Linked DNA regions of Nodosilinea sp. E11. The protein of the gene in region 1 interacts with the protein of each later gene in a pairwise test. Links are inferred from orthologs where the notes say so. Each region holds a gene or a part of one and is shown on either strand. Other genes may lie near its edges.

Region 1 (3,438 bases):
ACAGCTCTGCCCCACAGCATTGACAATGACTGACTGTGGGAGGGTTCTTAGGCTTTGAACAATCGGGTTGGATGCAGTAGCTCATGCGGCCCAAGGTGGTGGATGTCTAAACGAGGCTCAAAGGCCTCATCTGGGATTGAGTTGCCAGCAGCGGAGGCCGTCAACAGGGAGCCACAACACCGCGAATGCGGGGGTTATGAGGGCCGACCCCATGCGGTACTGCCACATTACCCCAATTGTTCCCTCTTTCCGAGGGGGGTTATAGCATTCATCCCAAGGGATATATACTTCTGCGCGAAATTGAGGCGAAATGTGAAAAGTCGATGAAATTTCGATCCCCCTTTGTTAAGTGACCTAGGGGAGATGTGGTCAATCGGCGGCTGTCCTTTGGGTAGATGCAATGGCCGCAGGGTAGAATGTTTGGGCAATAAACCACAGCGTTCTAGACGTTTTAGCGGTCTCCTAGCCCTACCATGCGCATATCTCTGAACTGGCTCAACGAATACGTCAATGTCCAGCTTTCTCCAGGGGAGCTGGCTGATGCCCTGACCATGGCCGGCTTTGAGGTCGAAGATATTGAGGACAGACGCACCTGGGCTGATGGCGTGGTGGTCGGGCGAGTGGTAGAGCGCACCCCGCACCCCGATGCCGATAAACTCAGCGTTTGTGTGGTCGATATTGGTGAAGCCAATACGTCAACTATAGTGTGCGGCGCTGCCAATGTGCAGGCCAACATCTACGTGGCCGTCGCCACCGTCGAGACCTATCTGCCCGTAGTTGATTTGACCATTAAGCCCCGTAAATTGCGGGGGGTACCCTCGGCAGGCATGATCTGCTCTCTAGCCGAGCTGGGGTTGGCTAAAGAGTCTGAAGGAATTCATATCTTTGAGGCGGAAGCCCTAGAGCTGGGCCAGGACGTGCGCCCCCTACTAGGGCTAAATGACGTGATTTTGGACGTGACCTCCACCGCTAACCGGGCCGATGCGCTCAGCATGGTGGGTATTGCCCGAGAGGTGGCGGCGATTACGGGGGCAGCGCTGCATTTACCAGTCACTAAGTCCGTTGCCGTCCCCAGCAGTTCAGGGGCTCCGGCAATTTCGCTGCCCGATGCCAAAGCCTGCCCCATCTACATTGGTACGGTGCTTGAAAATATTGCTCTTGGTCCGTCACCCCAGTGGTTGCAGCAGCGACTCCAGGCGGCGGGCACCCGCCCCATTAACAATGTGGTAGACATCACTAACTACGTGCTGCTGGAGTGGGGCCAACCGCTCCACGCCTTTGACCGCGATCGCCTGGTGACGACCGGGGACAGCCTCAGTCTCGGCGTGCGCTACGCCCATGCTGGCGAAACCCTGGTTACTCTTGACAGTCAAAAGCGCCAGCTAGCCCCCGAGACGCTATTGATTACCGCCAATGACCAACCCGTGGCCCTGGCTGGGGTGATGGGCGGCGAAGCCACTGAGGTCCACGACGGTACTGTAGCCGTCATGCTAGAGGCCGCTTTTTTTGATGCGGCGGCCATTCGCAAGTCGGCCCGCAGCCAGGGGTTGCGCACCGAGGCCTCGGCCCGCTACGAGCGAGGGGTAAACCCGGCGGAGTTGGTACTCGCCTGCGATCGCGCCCTCCAGCTCCTGCAAGAGGTAGCCGGAGCGACCGTGGTGGCCCAAACCACCGGCACCACTGCCCTAGGAGCCACCATTCCCAGCCGGGTGCTCACGCTGCGGCTGAGTCGGGTCACCCAACTGCTCGGCCAGGTCACCAACTTGGGTGACCACCCCCAAGACCTACCTCCCGAAACGATTCAAACCCTTTTAGAAACCCTGGGCTGCCAGGTTGTGGCGACCGAGGCTGCGGGCGTGTGGGCGGTGACGGTGCCTCCCTACCGCTACCGCGATCTAGAGCGCGAAATTGATTTGATTGAAGAGGTAGCTCGCCTCTACGGCTACAACCACTTTGCCGATACCCTGCCCCAAAAGGCGATCGGCGGCTCGCTCTCGGTAGAAGCGGCCCTGCACCGTCGGCTGCGCGAGTCCTTTCGCGCCGCTGGGCTAACGGAGCTGCTGCACTACTCGTTGACTAAACCGATTAGCGATCGCCAGGTTACCCTCGCCAACCCCCTCTTTCCTGAATACTCTGCCCTGCGCCAGGATCTAGTCGATGGTCTGATTGAGGCCTACGCCTTTAACCTCAACCAGGGCAACGGCCCGCTGAACGGGTTTGAGGTTGGCCATATTTTCTGGCAAGACGAGGCGGGTATTCACGAGGCGGAAGCGATCGGTGGCATTGTGGGAGGCGACGGGCGATCGAGCCAGTGGGTTACCAGTGGTCAGGCTCAACCGCTCACCTGGTACGAGGCCAAAGGCGTGCTTGACGGCGTGTTTAGTCGCCTGGGGCTAGCGGTTGACTACCGCGCCGACAGCACCGATCCTCGGTTTCACCCCGGTCGCACCGCATCGCTGTGGGTGCGGGGGCGGCTAGAGCTGGGACGCTTTGGCCAGCTACACCCCCAACTGCGCCAGCAGCGGCAGTTGCCCGCCGAAGTCTATGTGTTTCAGCTCAACTGGTCGGCGCTGGAGACCTGCCTGGTGCCGGTACTGCAAAAGTCAGTTAAGTTCGCGGCGTATTCGACCTTCCCGGTGAGCGATCGCGACCTGGCCTTCTACGCTCCCCTAGAGGTCACCGTCGCCCACCTAACGACTGCCATGACCAAAGCCGGGGGCAAATTGCTAGAGTCGGTCGCCCTCTTCGACGAGTACCGGGGTGAAAGCGTCCCCCAAGGACAGCGCAGCCTAGCCTTTCGATTGGTTTACCGCTCCCCCGATCAGACTCTTACTGACGATGCCGTAGACCCTGTTCACCAAAAGGTGCGTGCCACCCTAGAGAAACAGTTCGGCGTAACGCTGCGCAGCTAAGCGCTCCAAAATCCGCGTTCCCAAGTCGGCATCTGATACTAAATCCTATCTGTCTACCCCCGATTTGTCGGGGCATTGCAGTGCAATGCTCCTACGAGGTATCAATTTCGAATCGGGGTTTTGTAGGTCAGATTCGGTATGAGCAAACGTCACCAGGGAAAGCGGGCTGGGCCAGAGCGCTTAGCTGTTGTCAGCTTCCGCAGTCGCAGGCGGCTGCGAATGACTCTGCCAAAGCCGATAGCCGCCGTAGCCAAGCGCCGCCAGCAGCACCCAGTAGGGGCTAAAGGCTAGCAGCCACAGCCCTAGCTTTAGACCGCTAACGGTGAATGTTTTGACCGACTGGGTAGCCGATTTCCAGGTGTTGCCAAGGGTTTCGCCCACGGGCCGCAACGGTGGCACTGAGGTAACAGGGCTTTGCAGGGTCAGGTCAATTTGGGAGAAGGCGACTTGACGCCGGAGATTTTGCTGCTGAGCCGCCATTCGCTCAATACCCTCGCGCACGGTGCTGAGTTCCCGCGCCACCTCC
Region 2 (3,280 bases), 370 kb from region 1 along the record:
CGGGGCCGCCATGACCGGCCTGCGCCCGATCATCGAAGGCATGAACATGGGCTTCTTGCTGCTGGCTTTTAACCAAATTGCCAACAATGCGGGCATGTTGCGCTACACCTCCGGCGGCAACTTCAAAATTCCTATGGTGATTCGCGGGCCGGGGGGGGTGGGTCGTCAGCTAGGAGCCGAGCACTCTCAGCGCCTGGAGGCCTACTTCCAGGCCGTGCCGGGGTTGAAGATCGTGGCCTGCTCTACCCCCTACAACGCCAAGGGACTGCTTAAAGCCGCCATCCGCGACGACAACCCGGTGCTGTTCTTTGAGCATGTGCTGCTCTACAACCTGAAAGAAGATCTGCCCAACCACGAGTACGTGGTGCCCCTCGACAAAGCCGAGATTGTGCGCCCCGGCAAAGACGTCACTATTCTCACCTACTCGCGCATGCGCCACCACGTCACCCAGGCGGTGAAGGGCCTAGAGAAAAAAGGCATTGACCCCGAGGTGATTGACCTCATCTCCCTCAAGCCCCTTGACTTCGACACCATCGGCGCGTCGATCAAAAAGACCCACCGCGTGATTATCGTCGAAGAATGCATGAAAACCGGCGGCATTGGGGCCGAAATCATTGCCTCAATTAACGATCGCTACTTTGACGAACTCGATGCTCCGGTAGTGCGCCTGTCTTCCCAAGACATCCCCACCCCCTACAACGGTAAGCTAGAGACATTGACCATTGTGCAACCCAAACAAATTGAGGCCGCCGTCGAAAACATGGTCGCCCTTAACGTCTAGGGTCAGCTGTAGAGTGGGCATTGCCCACCATGGCTCAATTGGAGAATAAACCGTTCCCTTCTCATGTTCTTGAGGGATGACCATCCCTTACCTGCACTCACACCACAGCAAACCGCAATGGCAAAATATCGAGCTTGGCTAGGGGTTATTTTGGCGCTCACCATCGCCGCTGTGGTGATCATTAGCCAAATTCCCACCCGACTGGGGTTAGACCTGCGAGGCGGCTCTCAGCTCACCATTCAGGTGCAACCCACCGAGGCCATTCCCACTATCACCGAGCGGGAAATGGAGGCGGTGCAAACCGTGGTTGAGGGCCGCGTCAACGGCCTGGGCGTCTCAGAGGCAATCGTGCAGCAGTTAGGCAACAATCAGCTGCTGGTACAGCTGCCCGGCGTTAGCGACCCCCAGCAGGCAGAGCGGGTGCTGGGGGGCACAGCACAGCTGGAGTTCCGTGCCCAACGGGCGGGCACCGAACAGCAACTCGCGATCGAAAACCAGGTGCTGCAAGGTCACCTGGGCGAGTTGGCCGCAATTCAGGCTACCCTGCCCTCAGAAACAACCGTAGATGCTGAAACCCAGGCCCGCATTGATCGGCTTCAGGCCGATATCGCCGGTAGTGAAGCCGCCATTGCCAACCTGTTTGAGCCCAGCACCCTGGGAGGAGATCAGCTGACCGATGCGATCGCCCGCCCCACCAGCGGCACTCTTTGGGAAGTGGTGATTCAGTTCAATAACCAGGGCGGCAACGCCTTCGCCGAACTCAGTCGAGCCATTGCCGGTACCGGGCGCAGCATCGGCATCTTTCTCGACAACCGCCTGCTGAGCGCCCCTACGGTCAACGTGCAGTACGCTGAAACCGGTATTACCGGCGGCAGTGCGGTGATTTCCGGCAACTTTACCGCCGAGTCGGCCCGCGACCTCGAAATTCAGCTGCGGGGCGGTGCCCTGCCCCTGCCGGTAGAAGTGGTTGAAAACCGCACCGTTGGCCCTACCTTGGGCCGCGATAGCATTCAGCGCAGCCTCTACGCTGGCATTGTTGGCCTGGTGCTTGTACTAATTTTCATGGCGGTGTACTACCGCCTGCCGGGCATCCTGGCCGATTTGTCGCTGGTTATCTATGCCCTACTCACCTGGGCCGCCTTTAATCTGCTGGGGGTGACCCTCACCCTGCCGGGTATTGCCGGGTTTATTCTCAGTATTGGCATGGCCGTCGATGCCAACGTGCTGATTTTTGAGCGCACCCGCGAAGAGCTGCGATCGGGCAAAACCCTGTATCGGTCAGTAGAATCGGGGTTTTATCGCGCCTTTTCCAGCATTTTAGACAGCAATGTGACCACGCTGATCTCATGCCTCGCACTGTTTTATTTTGGGGCTGGATTGGTGAAAGGGTTTGCCCTCACTCTGGCCATTGGCGTCATCATCAGCATGTTTACAGCCCTGACCTGTAGTCGTACCCTGCTGTTTTTGGCCATTAGCCTGCCCCAGTTCCGGCGGCCAAATCTGTTTTGCCCCGGTTTAACCACCGTTCGCCCCTAGGAGTGACCATGAAGCTCAACATCATTCAGCAGCGAAGTCTGTGGTGGGCCGTATCGGGGCTGCTGGTATTAGCTAGTTTGGTAGCCATGGCGCTGTCGTGGCAGCAGTTCGGGGCACCCCTGAATCCGGGCCTTGACTTTGTGGGCGGCACCCGCCTACAGCTCAGCCGCACCTGTACCATCAGCGAGACCTGTACCGAACCAATTGATCTGACCGAGGTGCGCCAGGTGCTCAGCCAACAGGGGCTAGACTCCAGCAGCCTGCAAATTTTGGGCCAAGATCAGCAGGTGCTCTCAATTCGCACCCGCAACCTAGATGTGGAGGAACGGGCCACCCTGCAAAGCGCCCTTGACGAAGCCATTGGCCCCTTTGACGCCAGTTCAACCCAGATTGACTCGGTGGGGCCGGTGATTGGGCGGCAGCTTCTATCGTCGGGCCTACTAGCCCTGCTGGTGTCCTTTGCAGGCATTGTGATCTACCTCAGCCTGCGGTTTAAGATTGACTATGCACTGCTGGCCATCCTAGCCCTGCTGCACGATGTAGCCATCACCGTAGGAGCGTTCGCGGTGCTGGGTCTGGTGCTGGGAGTCGAGGTCGATAGCCTATTTATTGTGTCGCTGCTGACCATTGTGGGCTTCTCAGTGAACGACACGGTGGTGATTTACGATCGCATTCGCGAGAATAGCAAGCTGCACCCTGGCACCCACATCAACGACATTGTCGACAGCGCCGTTAACCAAACCCTGGGGCGATCGATCAATACCTCCCTCACCACGGTGCTACCCCTAGTGGCGATCGTGGTGTTTGGCGGCCAAACTCTAAAATATTTTGCCCTAGCGCTAATTATTGGTTTTTTGGCCGGGGCTTACTCCAGCATTTTTGTGGCCAGTTCGCTGCTCGCCCTGTGGCGAGAGCGCAGTGGTCAGGCCTATACAGACATGGCCCTCGCCTCATCCGACGACA

The links.
Region 2: the proteins of pheT (region 1) and secD interact in binary tests that used the Escherichia coli proteins (3 or more experiments, as listed by UniProt). The link is inferred for Nodosilinea sp. E11 from one-to-one orthologs.

Annotation. Positions count from the first base shown.
Region 1 is NZ_CP136520.1:959,059-962,496, forward strand. The notes cover bases 125-3,192. They hold pheT (phenylalanine--tRNA ligase subunit beta), read left to right. Parts: upstream 125-473; coding sequence 474-2,912; downstream 2,913-3,192. Other genes in these bases: RRF56_RS06645 (DUF4349 domain-containing protein), read right to left, coding at 3,093-3,192. Outside these bases: RRF56_RS06635 (protein kinase domain-containing protein), read right to left, coding at 1-85; more of RRF56_RS06645, read right to left, coding at 3,193-3,438.
Region 2 is NZ_CP136520.1:1,324,088-1,327,367, forward strand. The notes cover bases 198-3,107. They hold secD (protein translocase subunit SecD), read left to right. Parts: upstream 198-898; coding sequence 899-2,317; downstream 2,318-3,107. Other genes in these bases: RRF56_RS08240 (alpha-ketoacid dehydrogenase subunit beta), read left to right, coding at 198-781; secF (protein translocase subunit SecF), read left to right, coding at 2,326-3,107. In the rest of the region: more of RRF56_RS08240, read left to right, coding at 1-197; more of secF, read left to right, coding at 3,108-3,280. UniProt on the Escherichia coli protein: Part of the Sec protein translocase complex. Interacts with the SecYEG preprotein conducting channel. SecDF uses the proton motive force (PMF) to complete protein translocation after the ATP-dependent function of SecA.